3 regions of the Nocardioides salarius genome follow, and region 3 is predicted to be linked to each of the others. Evidence: predicted binding sites of a transcription regulator. Region 3 holds the regulator's gene; each other region holds the start of a gene.
The links. Region 3 encodes LexA, which represses DNA repair genes until DNA is damaged. Its sites were predicted from a motif close to TCGAACANNTGTTCGA; they were not measured.
Positions count from the first base shown of each region.

Region 1: JOE61_RS00520 (HNH endonuclease signature motif containing protein) is a predicted target of LexA. The motif match lies at 1,980-1,995, and genes of this name have one in related genera.
Region 2: JOE61_RS07210 (HNH endonuclease signature motif containing protein) is a predicted target of LexA. The motif match lies at 2,138-2,153, and genes of this name have one in related genera.

Region 1 covers NZ_JAFBBZ010000001.1:103,058-108,078, reverse strand. The annotation lists gene JOE61_RS00535 (DUF309 domain-containing protein) at 1-159, opposite strand, end outside; gene JOE61_RS00530 (phosphotransferase family protein) at 331-1,158, opposite strand; gene JOE61_RS00525 (2-phosphosulfolactate phosphatase) at 1,155-1,925, opposite strand; gene JOE61_RS00520 (HNH endonuclease signature motif containing protein) at 2,049-3,281, shown strand; gene JOE61_RS00515 (hypothetical protein) at 3,304-3,447, shown strand; gene JOE61_RS00510 (tyrosine-protein phosphatase) at 3,467-4,231, opposite strand; gene JOE61_RS00505 (GrpB family protein) at 4,231-4,839, opposite strand.
Region 2 covers NZ_JAFBBZ010000001.1:1,485,243-1,490,263, reverse strand. The annotation lists gene JOE61_RS07225 (SGNH/GDSL hydrolase family protein) at 1-351, opposite strand, end outside; gene JOE61_RS07220 (LLM class flavin-dependent oxidoreductase) at 417-1,319, shown strand; gene JOE61_RS07215 (CueP family metal-binding protein) at 1,431-2,033, shown strand; gene JOE61_RS07210 (HNH endonuclease signature motif containing protein) at 2,217-3,479, shown strand; gene JOE61_RS07205 (Nramp family divalent metal transporter) at 3,778-5,021, shown strand, end outside.
Region 3 covers NZ_JAFBBZ010000001.1:1,352,168-1,357,188, forward strand. The annotation lists gene nrdR (transcriptional regulator NrdR) at 1-257, opposite strand, end outside; gene JOE61_RS06565 (hypothetical protein) at 634-993, shown strand; gene JOE61_RS06570 (VOC family protein) at 1,089-1,499, shown strand; gene JOE61_RS06575 (methyltransferase domain-containing protein) at 1,501-2,325, opposite strand; gene JOE61_RS06580 (LysM peptidoglycan-binding domain-containing protein) at 2,494-2,820, opposite strand; gene lexA (transcriptional repressor LexA) at 3,144-3,878, shown strand; gene JOE61_RS06590 (alkaline phosphatase D family protein) at 3,985-5,021, shown strand, end outside.

The sequences.
Region 1 (5,021 bases), 1.2 Mb from region 3:
CGCCCGAGCGGCGGTGAGCGTCTCCAGCGGCGGCAACGGTTCCTCGGAGACCGGCTCGACGCCGACGGCGCCGTACGGCAACGGTCGGCCGAGGGCGTCACGCGGCCGGGCCTGCTTGGCCCTGCCGTCGTCGTCGCGGTCGCGGTCGGTGGTGGTCATCCGTCGACCCTACGTCGGGTGCCGGGAGAGGGGCGGAAGCACGACAACCATGTAGTTCTCCGGGAAGCCAGATCCACAGTAGTTGACATAATGTCAGTTATCGGCGACCCGTGGACGTTGAGAGAAGCGGCTCTCCGGCCGTGCTGACGCAGCACCGAGTGGGCCACGACGTCACAGTTGTTCCTGCCACCGGTCCAGCCGAGCTCGCAGTACGTCCGCCGAGATCTCTGGGCGCCCTATGCCGTCGTAGTTCTTGGACCAGGTCTCGACGTCGGAGTCGGCGAGAGCTGCGGCCTGCAGGTCCCAGGCCGACACGTCGTGACAGGGATGGCCGCTCCGGCGCCGGTACTCGTCGAGGAAGACGTCGGCAGCGCGGTGCGAGCCCAGCAGCACGAGGTCCTGGCGACACCAGGCGACGTCGACGCCGCGCGGCCCCTGCCGGGCGCCGGACCAGTCGACGATCCCCGTCAGGGCGTCTCCGGTCCAGAGCGTGTTCCCGCACCAGAAGTCGAAGTGGGTCAGCACCGGGCGGCCGAGGTCGAGAGAGCTCCAGGCGGCCCGGGCGCGACGGGCGACGGCCGTGGTGCCGGGCGGCGGCGACACGGGCGTGGTCCGCAGACCGTCGCCGGACAGGGCGTGGACCTCGGCGAGGGCGCGAGCCATCTCGGACGCCACCACTTCGAGCGGCAGGTCGGGCGCCGGCGGACCGCCGGGCAGGTGGGTCGTGACGAGGATGGGCCCGGCCCTTCCCAGGTCGGCGGCGACGACACGCGGCACCAGGTCCCCCAGTGCATCCAGGCTGCCCAGGACCTGCACCTCATGTTCCGGCGCTGGGTCGTGCTCCGGGAACATGCGCACCACGTAACGGGCGTCGGCGGCGTCGTCGACGAGCAAGGTCTCGGCGTGCTGACCACCCAGCAGTCGTCGTCGCGCCGTCAGCGGGACGCCCACGAGCAGCGCCGCCTCGGCCGCGAGCTGGTCGTCGGTCAGCGGGATCATGTGCGGGACTTCGTGAAGGCGCCGCGGTCGAGCACCGGGATCTCGTGGCACGCGTCGAGGTCAGCCGCGACGTCGACGTCTGCGCTGAACCCCTTGGCGGTGAGCTCGCGTCCGCCGACGCAGGCGTGCAGCGTGGGCACGAGCTGGTCTGCGGTCGCGTCCCACAGCGCTACAGCGGCTCTGGCCTCGGGGCTCAGGTCGCCTCCGTGCCCGAGCCGCACCAGCGCGCTGAGCACGGCGCCGGCGCCCAGGTGGTCCTCCAGGGCCGGGCGCAGGGAGTCGTCGTGGTGCCAGCGCTCCCCTGCGGCGACCACCGCGACAGACCGACCGTCACGCAGGTGGCGGGCCAGCTGGCGACCGACGGCGCTGGCGTTGCGCAGGCACCCGGCCAGCACGGTGGCACCGGTGGCCTGCAGGGCTGTCGAGATGGTCGACCCGTTGGGCGAGGGCAGCACCAGCCTCGACACCGGCTCGCACTCCATCAGCCCGGCCGGTGACAGCGACGGTGCCGGGACGGCTCCCGCGCACGTCGCCTCGAGCCGGCCGACGGCGAGCACGGCGTCGAGGTCTGCGGCGTACGACGCGGCACGCGCGTCGTTCCACGCGAACGGGAACACCCGCATGCCGCGCTCGACGGCGATCGTGACCGAGGTCGAGAAGCTCAGCACGTCGACGACGACGCACACGTCGGCAGCCGCGGCGAGCGCGCCGGACAGGCCCCAGTCGAAGCGGACCGCGTGGTCGCGCTGCCCGAAGATCTCGTCCACCGGTGCACCCTAGGGGACCACTCCCCTGGCGTCCTGGACCGACTGACGAATTGCCCGAAAAAAGTTTCGAGAAATGGTCTCTGACCAGGTCGGACTGTCGGTGCTGCCTGCTTGGATGAAGTCATGAGCACGACGCCCCGGCACCCCCTCGCCGAGGCCGTCGCGCGCCTGCACTCGATCTTGGACGAGGCGGCCCAGACAGCCGCGTGGTCGTTGGACCAGACGACCACCGCAGACCTCCTCGGCGACCTCGCCCGGGCCCAGTCGCGCTTCGCCGAGCTGCAGGCCCGGGTCCTCTCGCACGCCGAGACGGTGGCCGTCCACGAGCGCTCGGCGGCCCCGTCGGTGGCGGTCTGGCTGGCCAACGCCACCACCGCGACCAAGCGCGACGCGGTGCGACAGACCCGGTTCGCCGCGGCCTTGAGCCGGTACGACGAGCTGCGGCGCGCCCTCGCCGCGGGCGACCTGAACCTCGAGCAGGCGCAGGTCGTCGCCCGAGCGCTCGACGAGCTGCCCGACGACCTCGAGGCTGGTGTGCGGCGGGAGGCGGAGGTCGAGCTGGTGCGTCTCGCGCTGGTGCACGACGCCAAGGCGCTCCGCATCCTGGGTCGTCGCATCCTCGACGTCGTCGCACCCGAGGTCGGTGAGGCGTGGGAGGCCGAGAAGCTGGCCGAGGAGGAGCGCGAGGCCTACCGCACCGCCTCCTTCCGGATGCGCGACCAGGGCGACGGCCGTACCCGTGGCAGCTTCACGATCCCGACGCTCGCCGCCGAGATGCTGCAGAAGGTGTTGATCGCCTACGGCTCCCCGCACCGCGACGACCGGGCCGCCACGGATGAACCGACGCCGTCACGCTCGCGCTGGGGCCGCGCGTTCGTCGAGCTGGTCGAGCGGTTGGACCCACGTGCGCTCCCCCGCAGCGGCGGGGTCAATGCCGCCGTCGTGGTCACCATGACCACCGCCACGCTGGGCGGAGCGCTCGCCTCGGCCACGCTCGACACGGGGTCCCGGGTCTCCGCCGGCACGGCCCGTCGACTGGCCTGCACGGCGGGCGTGCTGCCCGCGGTCCTGGGCGGACCCAGCGAGATCCTCGACCTCGGACGCTCCCGGCGCTTCTTCAGCCCGCCCCAGCGCGTGGCGATGATCCTGCGAGACGGCTGCTGCACCGCCGTGGGGTGCGACGCCCCGCCCGGCATGTGCGACTCCCACCACGAGGACCTCTGGTCCCACGACGGCAGGAGCGACCTGGGCCGAGGCCGGTTGCTGTGCGGCCACCACCACCGGCGCGCCCACGACCCGGCCTACGAGACCCGCGTCGTGGAGCGCAACCAGGTCGAGTTCCATCGGCGGACGTAGGCCGACCTCTACCGTTCCAAGCGTGACCGTCGATCGTTCCTTCATCCGCGTGAAGGCGATGCTGCTCGCCCCGAACCCCGAGCGAACCGCGCACGCCGTCCGCGAGGTGCTGCCGCTCTACCCGGCGGTCCCGGGCAGGTGGAGCAACAGGCTGTCGGCGCTGTGAGCCGCACCGCCCACTGCGGCTAGTGCTGCTTGCTCGGCTCACTCCCCCGCAGCCGGTCCCCCAGCCGGCGCAGCAACAGGGCGTCGACGCCCGCCTCCTCCAGGTAGCCCGTGACGTCGAACGTGGCGTACCACTCGCGCAGCGCCGGACGGCGCGCCTCGATGGCCCGTTCGAGCTCGTCCGGGTCCCGGTCGGCGTCGGGCCGGTCGGGTGCCCAGGCTCCCGTAGTGGCGTCGTAGGCCATCGTGTGCCCGCGGTGCGCGGCGGCGCCGCGGAAGCCGCGCTCGTAGTTGAGCAGCAGGCCCTCGACGCCGACGCCGGCCAGGACCAGCAGCAGCGAGCCGATCATGCCGGTGCGGTCACGACCCCCGGCGCAGTGCAGCAGCACTCCCCCGTCGGCCTCGCTGACGGCCGTCATGGCGTGCGCGATCTTGTCGGGGTAGCGGCCCAGGTTGGGCGCCCACGACCTCGGATGGTCGAGCCACGGTCCGCACTCGGCGAGGAAGTCCTCGTCGTCGGGATCCTCGGTCGGGGCGTGCACCACGTCGACGCCCTCGGGCGTGACCTGCTGCTCGCGCTCCACCGCGTTGCGCAGGTCGACGATCCGGCGCAGCCCGGCTGCGCGGGCGTCGGTCCAGCCCTGCGCGCTGACGTCGTCGGGTGCCCCCGAGCGCCACACGATGCCGTACGCCGTGCGGCCGCCGTCGTGCAGCGGGAGTCCGCCCAGGTCGGCGAGGTTGCGGGCGCCCTCCCAGGGCAGCGACCCGTCCTGCACCGCCGCCATCAGTCCACCAGCCCGGCGGCCGCGAAGGCGCGCGCGTAGATCTCGCGCACGACCTTCTCCTTGCGCGCGTTGTACTGCATGGAGTGCTCCCCCGCGGCCCGCGCCGCCTCGGCCGCCTCCCGCTTGGTGGCGGCGTACAGGTCGCGCTCGTCGGCGTTGCCGCGCAGCCAGTCGCGGAAGACCCGGTGCTTGACCGGCTCGGGCGCCTCGGGGCCGAAGACGTGCAGGTGGCAGCGCGGGTCGGTGTGGCGCAGCACCCGGTGCTCGAACCACCACGGCTCGCGCACCCGCAGCTGGAAGCCCTGTGCCTCCAGCGCCGGCACGTACGCCGCCTCGTCGGCGGCGTCGGCGACCACCAGGTCGATGTCGATGATCGGCTTCGCGGCCAGGCCCGGCACCGACGTCGACCCGACGTGCTGAAGGTCCAGCACCCGCCACCCGAGGGCCCCGCGCACGCGCTCGGCCAGCACGTCGTACCACTGCGCCCAGCGCTCGTCGGGCTCGTCGACGCGGGCCCCGGTCCACGGGCCCGCACCCGGCAGGTAGCGCTGCTCGCCGGGCGGCGGGGGCGGGTCGTGGAAGGTCACGATGTCGGCGCGGGAGGGCATCCTCGGAGAGTAGGCGAGCCGGCGCCAGCGAACGTGAGCGACATCATGTGCTCGCCGGGTTGGGTTGCCCTGCTACGGGCCCCACACTGGTACATGAAGGCACCTGGTGGAGCCTTCTGACCCAGTCACCGATCACACCTGAGGAGGTGCGCATGACCACCATCATGACCCTGTTCCGTCGC
Region 2 (5,021 bases), 130 kb from region 3:
GCTGCCCAGCCGAGCGGCGTACGACGCGTCGTCGCCGGAGGCGCCGTCACCGGCCGCCCAGCCGTCGCCGACCAGCAGCAGCACCGGGCGGGGCCGGTTGGCGGTCGGGGTCAGGGTCGAGAAGGTCGGCGGCTCGTACGCCGGCTCCGGCTCGGGCTCCGCGGTCGGCAGGCCCGGCGCATCGGGCAGCTGCTCGTCGCGCGAGCCCGGGTCGACGACCGACTCGACGTCGGTGTCGGTGGCGACCTGGTCGTTCCAGCGCGACCAGGCGTAGCCGGTGCCGCCCACGACCCCGACCGCCAGCAGCGCGACCAGGATCGCCGCGACCGGTGCCTCTCGTCGTCGACCCACCCTCGGCAGGGTAGGGGATCGCTCGACCTGCTGTGGCGGCCCGGTTGCTCTGCGAGAGTGCGGGCGTGGAGATCGGCATGACGCTGCCCGTGATGGAGCCCGACCTGTGGGCCGAGCCCGGCACGCTCGAGGCCTGGGCGCGCGCCATCGACACCGGGCCCTGGTCGTCGCTGTGCTTCGGCGAGCGGCTGGCCTTCGACAACCCCGAGACGCTCACCCTGCTCGGGGCGGTGGCGGCCTGGACCACCGACGTGCCGATCGCGCTCACCGTGCTGGTGCCGCAGCTGCACGAGCCGGTGCCGCTGGCCAAGGCGCTCGCCACCGCCGACCGGCTCTGCGGCGGGCGGCTCACCGTGGGGGTCGGGGTCGGCGGCCGCGACGAGGACTACCGCGCCGCGGGCGCCGACCTGTCGACCCGCACGATGCGCGAGATGGCCGAGCGGGTCGGCGTGATGCGGCGGGTGTGGGCGGGGGAGCGGGTCGTCGAGGCGACCCTGCCCGTGGGGCCGCCGCCCGGGCAGGCGGGTGGGCCGCCGGTGCTCGTCGGCACCATGGGCCCACGCACCGTGCAGCACGCCGCCACCTGGGCCGACGGGCTCGCCGGCGTCACCCTCGACCTCGACGTGGACGCCGTCGCGTCGCTCTTCGACCTGGCCCGGTCGTCGTGGGCCGAGGCGGGGCGGCCGGCGCCGAGGCTGACCACGTCGTTCTGGTTCGCCCTCGACGACGGCGACGGCGCCGCCCGCACCCAGGTGCACCGCCACCTGCGGCACTACATGAACTGGCTGCCCGCCTCCCTCGTCGACGCCATGGCGCCCACCACCGGGTTCGCCGGCACCGCTGCTGAGCTCGAGGAGACGCTGCGCGGGTTCGCCGCCCTCGGCTGCGACGAGGTGCAGCTGATCCCGACCTCCTGCGACCGCGACCAGCTCGCGGCCGCCGCCGACGTCGTACGACGGATGGGGTAGCGGGCCCCGTCGATGCCCTGGTCGATGCCCTGGTCGATGCTCTGGTCGATGCCCTTGGGGGCGGGCGGGATGATGGGCGGGCCGTCCCCACCCATCGTCCGGAGAGGTCCCATGTCGACTCCTGCCAGAGCGCGTCTGTCCGTCGCTGCAGCGGTGGTGGCCTGCGGGCTGCTGCTCGCCGGCTGCGCATCCGGCCCGGAGGCGCAGCCCTCCTCCTCTTCTGCGTCGTCTGCGGCCGCGGTGCTGGCCGACCACGACCTCGCGGGGCTCGAGGCCCCGGAGGTCATCGAGCGGCTCGACACCATGGCCCTGGCCGACCGGCCGGGCGACCTGATGGCCTCCGTGCAGCCGGACGCCGTCGTGGTCACCGACGACCAGGGCCGCGAGGCGCGACTGCCGATGCCGGAGGACCAGGTCTACGTCTCGGTCGCGCCCTACGTGGACCAGACCCACGAGTGCCACTTCCACAGCCTCACCACCTGCGTCGGTGAGCTGGGCGACGAGAGAGTCGACGTCACGCTGACCACCGCCGACGGCGAGGTGCTCGTCGACGAGACCCGCCGGACCTACGACAACGGGTTCGTGGGCCTGTGGGTGCCGCGCGACCTCGACGCGACCCTGACGATCACCCACGACGGGCGCACCGGGACGGCGCCGATCACCACCCGGGACCCCGACGACCCCACCTGCGTCACGACTCTGCAGCTGACCTGATCCGGCTCCGTCAGCTACTGAGGCCGGCCGAGCAGTCAGTTTCGCACCATCGACCGGTCGCTTTCGCACCATCGACCAGTCAGTTTCGCACCGACTCGAACTCCTCGAAAATAGTTTCGATCTGCCTGTGGAAAACGGCTTCTGACCTGGTGCTTTGTCGGTGGGTCCTGAGATACTTAACTCATGGCCACCACCGCGGCGCACCCCATCGGAGGTGCTGTCGCGCGGGTGCACGCCACCCTTGACGAGGTGGCTGGTACGCCGTTGTGGTCGATGAGCCAGGAGGCCACCGCGCAGACGTTGGTCGAGGTCTCGCGGGCCGAGGCCCGGTTGGTGGAGGTGCGCTCGCAGCTGTTGTCGCACGCCGAGACAGTGGCGGTGGCGGAGACGAACGCGTCGCCGTCGGTGGCGGTGTGGCACTCCAACGCGACACGGTCGACGAAGCGCGAGTCGTTTCGCCAGGTGCGTCTGGCTGAGGGGCTGGATCGCTACGACCTGGTGCGGGAGGCGCTCGGTCGTGGCGACATGGTGGCGGAGCAGGCGTCGGTGATCTGCACAGCGCTGGACGAGCTGCCCGACGATCTCGACCCGTTCGTGTTGGAGCAGGCGGCGAAGGCGCTGGTTGCGTTCGCGGAGGTCCACGACGCGAAGGCGCTGCGGGTGCTGGGCCGTCGGATCCTCGAAGTCGTCGCACCGGAGGTGGCCGAGGCCTGGGAGGCCGAACAGCTCGAGCGCGAGGAGCGGGAGGCCGAGAAGTCGGCGGTGTTCCGGATGCGTGAGGACGGGCACGGGCGGATCAAGGGGTCGTTCACGGTGCCGCTGCTGGTGGGTCAGATGTTGGAGCGGGCGCTGCTGGCGTTTGCCGCCCCGAAGCACCAGATCGCCACCCGGGACGCTGAGGAGGAGCAGAGCGAGGCGCCGGTGCCGGTACGCCGCCCCACAGCGGAACGGTTGGGTGCGGCGTTCGTGGAGCTCGTCGAGCGCCTCGACCCCCACGACCTGCCCAAGGCCGGCGGTGTCAACGCCACCGTCGTCGTGACCATGACCCTCGACTCCCTCAAGGACGGCCTGGCGGCCGCCACCCTCGACACCGGTGACCGGATCAGCGCCGCCACCGCGAGGCGGCTGGCCTGTGAGGCAGGTGTCGTGCCGGTGGTGCTGGGTGGCAAGAGCCAGCCGCTCGACGTGGGCCGCGCGAAGAGGTACTTCACCCCGGCCCAGCGGGTCGCGATGGGCATCCGTGACGGCGGCTGCACTGCCCGCGGCTGCGACGCCCCTCCGGCGATGTGCCACGCCCACCACGACGATCCCTGGTCGTGCCACGGCCACACCGACCTCGACTGCGGACGACTCCTCTGCCCCTTCCACCACCGCCGGATCCATGACCCCGAGTACGAGAGCGACGTGGGGGCTGACAACCAGGTCACCTTCAACCGACGAACCTAGGAGCACTCCGCTCCCCGGCGCCGTTGGTTGAGCAGCGAGGGCCGAAGGCTCGAGCGACGCCGAAACCCGGTGAGCCCACGGCGTACGGCGAGTGGGCCACTCGCGGGGTCTCGGCGTCGCTCGTCGCTGGCGCTCCTCCCTGCTCGACCAGCGGTGGGTGCTGGCGCTCCTCCCTGCTCGACCAGCGGTGGGGCGCTGTCTTTGGATCGTGTGAGGATCGCGCGGGATGGGGCTGGTGTGGTTGGCGTCACGGTGTCGGCGGTCACATGCTCGGGTCTCCAGACCCCAGGAGGCACCCATGAGCACCACCCCCCACGCCGGCGCCGACGCCGGCACCGCCACCGGCACCCCGCCGCGCTGGCGGCTGATCGGCCCCGGCCTGGTGGTCGCGGCCACCGGGGTGGGCGCCGCCGACCTGGTCGCCACGATGATCGCGGGCAGCAAGTACGGCTACGCGCTGCTGTGGGCCGTGGTCGTCGGCTGCGTGATGAAGGTGGTGCTCGTCGAGGGCGCCGGGCGCTTCTCGCTGTCGACCGGGCGCACCATCTTCGAGGGGTGGAGCAGCCTGGGGCGCTGGACCCACATCTACTTCGGGCCCTACATCGTGGTCTGGGGCTTCGTCTACGGCGCCGCCGCGATGGCCGGCACCGGCCTTGCCCTGCACGCGCTCTTCCCGGTGCTCGGCGTCACCGCCTGGGGCATCGTCTCCGGGCTGATCGGCCTGGCGCTGGTGTGGTCGGGGCGCTACGCGATCTTCGAGAAGACGCTGAGCCTGCTGGTGCTGCTGATGTTCGTCTGCATGGTCGCTGCCGCCGTCGTCACCCTGCCCAACCTGCCCGACATGGCCGCCGGGCTCGCCCCGCGCATCCCCGACGGCGCCCTGATCAACGTGCTCAGCGTCGCCGGCGGCGTCGGCGGTACCATCACCCTGGCCGCCTACGGCTACTGGCTGCGCGAGAAGGGCTGGTCGACCCCCGCCTTCATGCGCGTGATGCGCCTCGACAACGGCGTCGCCTACCTGGTCACCGGCATCTTCGTGATCGCCACCCTCGTGGTGGGCGCCGAGCTGCTCTACTCCGCCGGCATCGCCGTCGACACCGGCGACAAGGGCCTGCTCGACCTCTCCGAGGTGCTGCGCGACCGGTACGGCGCCGCCACCGGCACCATCTTCCTCGTCGGCTTCTGGGCCGCGGCGATGAGCTCGCTGGTCGGCGTGTGGAACGGCGTCAGCCTGATGTTCGCCGACTTCGCCGGCCACGTGCGCGGCCTGCCCACCGACCACGCCGACCGCCAGGGCGGCGGGCGCTGGTACCGCGCCTACGTGCTGTGGCTGACCCTGCCGCCGATGCTGATGCTCTTCCTCGGCAAGCCCGTCTACCTGATCCTCGCCTACGGCGTGCTCGGCGCGCTGTTCATGCCGTTCCTCGCGATCACCCTGATCTGGCTGCTCAACACCGACCGCACACCTAAGGAGTGGCGCAACAAGCCCTTCGCCAACGTGGTGATGGTGCTGTGCGCGCTGACCTTCCTGGCCCTGGCCGT
Region 3 (5,021 bases):
TGGCCCAGGCAGGCCAGCTGGTCCTCGGTGACCGGTCGGCCCTTGCACGCCTTGCGCACGCCGGCCACGGCCTTCTCGCGCACGAAGGGCTCGCTGGCCCCCGAGCGCTTCACGACGATCAGCTGCATCTGCTCGACGGTGGTGAACCGCTTCGAGCACGACGAGCAGGTACGCCGGCGGCGGATCGAGCCGCCGTCCTCGGAGACCCGCGAGTCGAGGACCCGGGTGTCGGTGGCACGGCAGTAGGGGCAGTGCATCGGGTCCTCCTCTCGGGCGCGCTGGACAACCCCCGTCGGGGGCCGGTTGGGTGTGGATATCGAGGCCGTTCCTGTGGAGAACAACCGCTCATCTGTGCAGCATCCCGCATCCGACTGTGAACTAGATGTGGATAACTACATCGGTGTAACTACTAGATGTAGTGGAACCGTACGCCCGCGACCACGAGCCGCGCAAGCCGTCCGGCGATTTCGGTGTGACCCGGATCCGTGCATCCACAAAGCCGCAGGTCAGCGCGGTGCCGACGCTGCGACCCGGTGGTCCGGACCGGCCCGCGACGCGCCCGACGCCGCCACGACGAGACCCGCGAGCCGCTCGCGGCGGCTGGGTCGCGTCCGACACAATGAGGATGTGGACGTGGAGGTGGGAGAGCAACCGGAGCAGGCCCCCACCGGCACCCCCGGCAAGCGTGCCGGATCCCGGCGCGCGGAGCGGGCGCCCCGCACCTTCCAGCCGCGACTCCTCGGCCTGGCGCTCGCCGTCACCGCGGCCGTGATCGCCTGGGGCTACCTCGTCTACGCCGCCATCGACTTCGGCACCCAGGCCCGGGGTGGCGAGTCCGCGGCGTGGTTCTTCCTGGCCCTGGCCTCGGTGGGCGCCGTGGCCTGCCTCTTCGTCGGCCTGATGCTCATCGCCAGGCTGACCCGGGCACTGGGCCTGACCCGCGACCCGGCCACTCCCCCGCCGCGCCCCGGCGGGCGGCGCGCCGCCCGCTGACCCGCCTGCCGCCGACCGGCCCGCAAACCGGTGGCGTCGCACCACGGCGGCCTGCCAGGCTCGGACCTCCGGCCGGACGAGGAGAGGACCCACCCATGCAGGTCACGCAGATCGGCACCGTCCTCGCCAGCCCCGACCCCAGCGCGGCCGGCTCCTGGCTCAGCGAGCAACTCGGCTTCGACGTCGCCGTCGACCTCGGCTGGTACGTCAGCACGCGCCACCCCGACCAGGCACTGAGCGTGGACTTCGTGCAGCACGACCACGACACCTGGGTCGAGCCCGCCCCGGGCGTGCGCGGCACCATGCTCGCGCTCGTCGTGCCCGACGTCGGCGCCGAGCACGACAGGCTGGTCGCGGCCGGGGTCCCGCTGCTCAAGCAGCTCGTGACCGAGCCCTGGGGACAGCGCCGGATGCAGGTCGCCGGACCCGACGGCCTGGTCGTCGAGCTGATCCAGCCCGTCGAGCCGGACCCGGACTGGATGGCCGCTCAGGGTCTGTCCAGCTGACTCACCGCTCGTCGACGCCCGGTCGTGCCGGGCGCTGCGCGACGACCTGCCACAGCGCGCCGAGCCGGAGGAACGGCTCCTGGTCGCACAGCGCGAGCTCGAGGCGCTCCAGCGCCGCGAAGTAGTCAGGGTCGGCCTTGAGGGTGTCGTCGGCGAGGTAGTCGTTGGCGACGCGAGCGGCGTACCGGCCGACCACCTCGAGCCCGGCGTCCACCAGGAGGCCCTCGACCTCCTCGGGAGGCACCGCCCGGGCGGTGGTGGCGAAGGTGGCCGACTCCATGTCGTCGCGCTCGAGCTGCTCGAGCGCCGCCTCCGGGCCCTCGCGCACCAGGCGGCCGAGCACCCGGGCTGCGGGGTTGGGCGCCATCACCGAGACCCGTCCGCCGGGGCGCAGCGCCCCCGCCAGACGTCGTACGTCGGCAGCGCCGGTCTCGGCGGGGCGGTAGTGCACCACGAAGTGGCACAGCACCAGGTCGAAGCCGCCGCCGACCGCGCCCAGGTCGTCGATCGACCCCTCGACGGTCACCAGCCGCTCCCCCACCCCGGCCGACTCCGCGCGCGAGCGGGCCTCGGTGAGCCAGGAGGCGGCGGGGTCCAGGACCGTCACGTGGTGACCGGCCAAGGCCAGCGCGACCGCGTCGCGGCCGTCGCCTCCGCCCACGTCGAGCACCCGCAGCCCGCCGCCGGGCCCGCCCAGCGCCTCGGCCTGGCGGCGCAGCGTCTCGCGCACCACGCTGAACCGCAGCCGGCCCCACGGCGCCTCGCACCAGGCCTGCCACTGCGCCAGTCGTTCCTCGAACACGTCGTCGTCGCGAGCCGCACCCATGCCCCCACCCTGACCGAGGCGCACCCGGACATGGCGCGAGGGGCGGGCCCACTGCGGGCCCGCCCCTCGTCTTTCCCCTGGTTTCGCCGGCCGGGGTCGAGGCGACCGGCGAAAATCGTGGGCGGCCAGGTGGCCGCCGTGCCCGGACCTCACGCCCGGGCGTCCGGCTCAGCCGGCCGGGACGACCAGCCGCTGACCGGTGACCACCAGGCCACCGTCGAGGGAGTTGAGCCGCTGGATGCGCTCGATGACCTCACGCACGTCGCCGGCCTCGGCACGCTCGGCGGCGATCGCCCACAGCGTGTCGCCCGTGCCGACGGTGATCATCTCGGTCGCCGGGGTGGGACCGGACTCGCTGGTGGCCACCGAGCCGCCGGCCAGGACGACGCCCACCAGGGCGACGAGCAGCAGGCCGAGCGCCAGCACCACGAGCCGGCCGCGGCGGGTCAGCCGGACGGTGGTGGACAGGGCGGGAGTGAGGGTCATCGTGCTCATCTGGACCTCCTGGGGAAGGGGGTGGTCGGGTGGTCGATCGCTGCGAGGTGATGTCTACCGACGACCACCGACAGTCCCGCTCGAGCCGGCCATCAGGCGCCGGATCGACCAGGTGTTCGATCGAACACATGAGCGAGACTAGATCAGGTGTTCGATGCACGCAAGGGGTCCGGTGAACAATTGTTCGAGACGGTGGTGACGCCCGGCGCCTCGCGACACGCAGTCGAACAGATGTTTGAAGTCGGGCGCGCGCGGCGATACCGTGGCCCCACGACCATCCGAGCGGACTCCCCGGCTCGGGCCTCGCGCACGAAAGGCACACGATGGCGACCAAGGACGGCGGCCCCCGCAAGCGGGGCGTCGCAGAGCTGCCCGACGGGCCCCCTGACGCGACCGGTCTGACCCCGCGCCAGGTCAAGGTGCTGGCCTGCATCAAGGAGGCCATCGAGACCCGCGGCTACCCGCCGAGCATGCGCGAGATCGGCCAGGCCGTCGGCCTGACCAGCACCTCCAGCGTCTCCCACCAGCTCAAGGTGCTCGAGGAGAAAGGCTTCCTCAAGCGCGACCCCCACCGCCCCCGCGCCCTCGAGGTCTTCCTGCCCGAGCTGATGGCCCGGCGCAAGGCGATCTCCTCGGCCGACGAGAGCTCGGTCGACGAGACCGACATCGGCAACACGATGCCGCAGGCCTCCTACGTGCCGGTCGTGGGCCGGATCGCCGCCGGTGGCCCGATCCTGGCCGAGGAGCGCGTCGAGGCCGTCTTCCCGCTGCCGCAGCAGCTCGTCGGCGACGGCCAGCTGTTCCTGCTCGAGGTCTCCGGCGACTCGATGATCGACGCCGCGATCTGCGACGGCGACTACGTGGTGATCCGCCAGGAGCAGACCGCCAGCAACGGCCAGATGGTCGCCGCCCTGATCGGCGAGGAGGCCACCGTCAAGACCTTCCAGCGCAAGGACGGCAAGGTCTGGCTGCTGCCCCACAACGACGCCTACGAGCCCATCGACGGCACCCACGCCTCCATCCTGGGCGTCGTCACCGCCGTGCTGCGCAGCGTCTGAGCCCCACCACCGACCCTCACCGACCCGCCGTCGAACCGACGGTGAACAGTCGGTGTCGACACCCCCGTCCGCGTCACGCGGGCGGGGTTTCGTCGTTGGATGAGGCGTGACCCCACCCCAGAGCCCGACCTCGACCTCGCTCGCCCGGCGTACCGTGCTGGCCGCCGGAGGCGCCGGCAGCGCCGCGATCGCCGTCGGCAGCGGCGTCCTGCCGGCCGCCCAGGCGGCCCGGGCCCGCCACGACGTCTTCGCCCACGGGGTCGCCTCGGGCGACCCGCTGCCGCGCGCGGTGCTCATCTGGACCCGGGTCACCCCCACCCGCGCCGCCACCCCGGGCTCCGGCAAGGGCCCGCGGCTGGGGGTGCGCTGGGAGGTCGCCACCGACCGCCGCTTCCGCGACGTGGTGCGCCGCGGCCGCTTCGTCACCAGCGCGGCGCGCGACCACACCGTCAAGCTCGACGTGCGCGGCCTGCGGCCCGCGACGACCTACTACTACCGCTTCATCGCCCGCGGCCAGCGCAGCCCCGTCGGCACCACCCGCACCGCCCCGGCCAATCGCGCCACGCCCGACAACCTGCGCTTCGGCGTGGTCTCCTGCGCCAACCTGCAGGCCGGCTGGTTCAGCGCCTACCGGCTGCTCGCCGAGCGCGACGACCTGCACGCGGTGCTGCACCTGGGCGACTACCTCTACGAGTACGCCCCCGGCCAGTACGGCATGGGCCAGTCCAACGTCGACGTCCGCGCCCACGACCCGGCCCGCGAGATGGTCTCGCTGTCCGACTACCGCCGCCGGCACGCGCAGTACAAGACCGACCCCGACCTGCAGGCGCTGCACGCGAGGTACGCCTGGATCGTGACCTGGGACGACCACGAGGTCACCAACGACCAGTGGCGCAAGAACGCCGAGAACCACGACGACAGCGAGGGCGACTACCTCAAGCGGCGCGCCCGCGCCCACCGCGCGTACGACGAGTGGATGCCGGTGCGCATGGACGGCACCGCCTCGCTGGGCGACGGCGCCCGGCTCTACCGGCGGCTGCGCTTCGGCGACCTGGCCGAGATCAGCATGCTCGACCTGCGCACCTACCGCTCCCAGCAGGTCGCCACCCCGGTCGTCGACGCCGAGGTCAACGACCCGTTGCG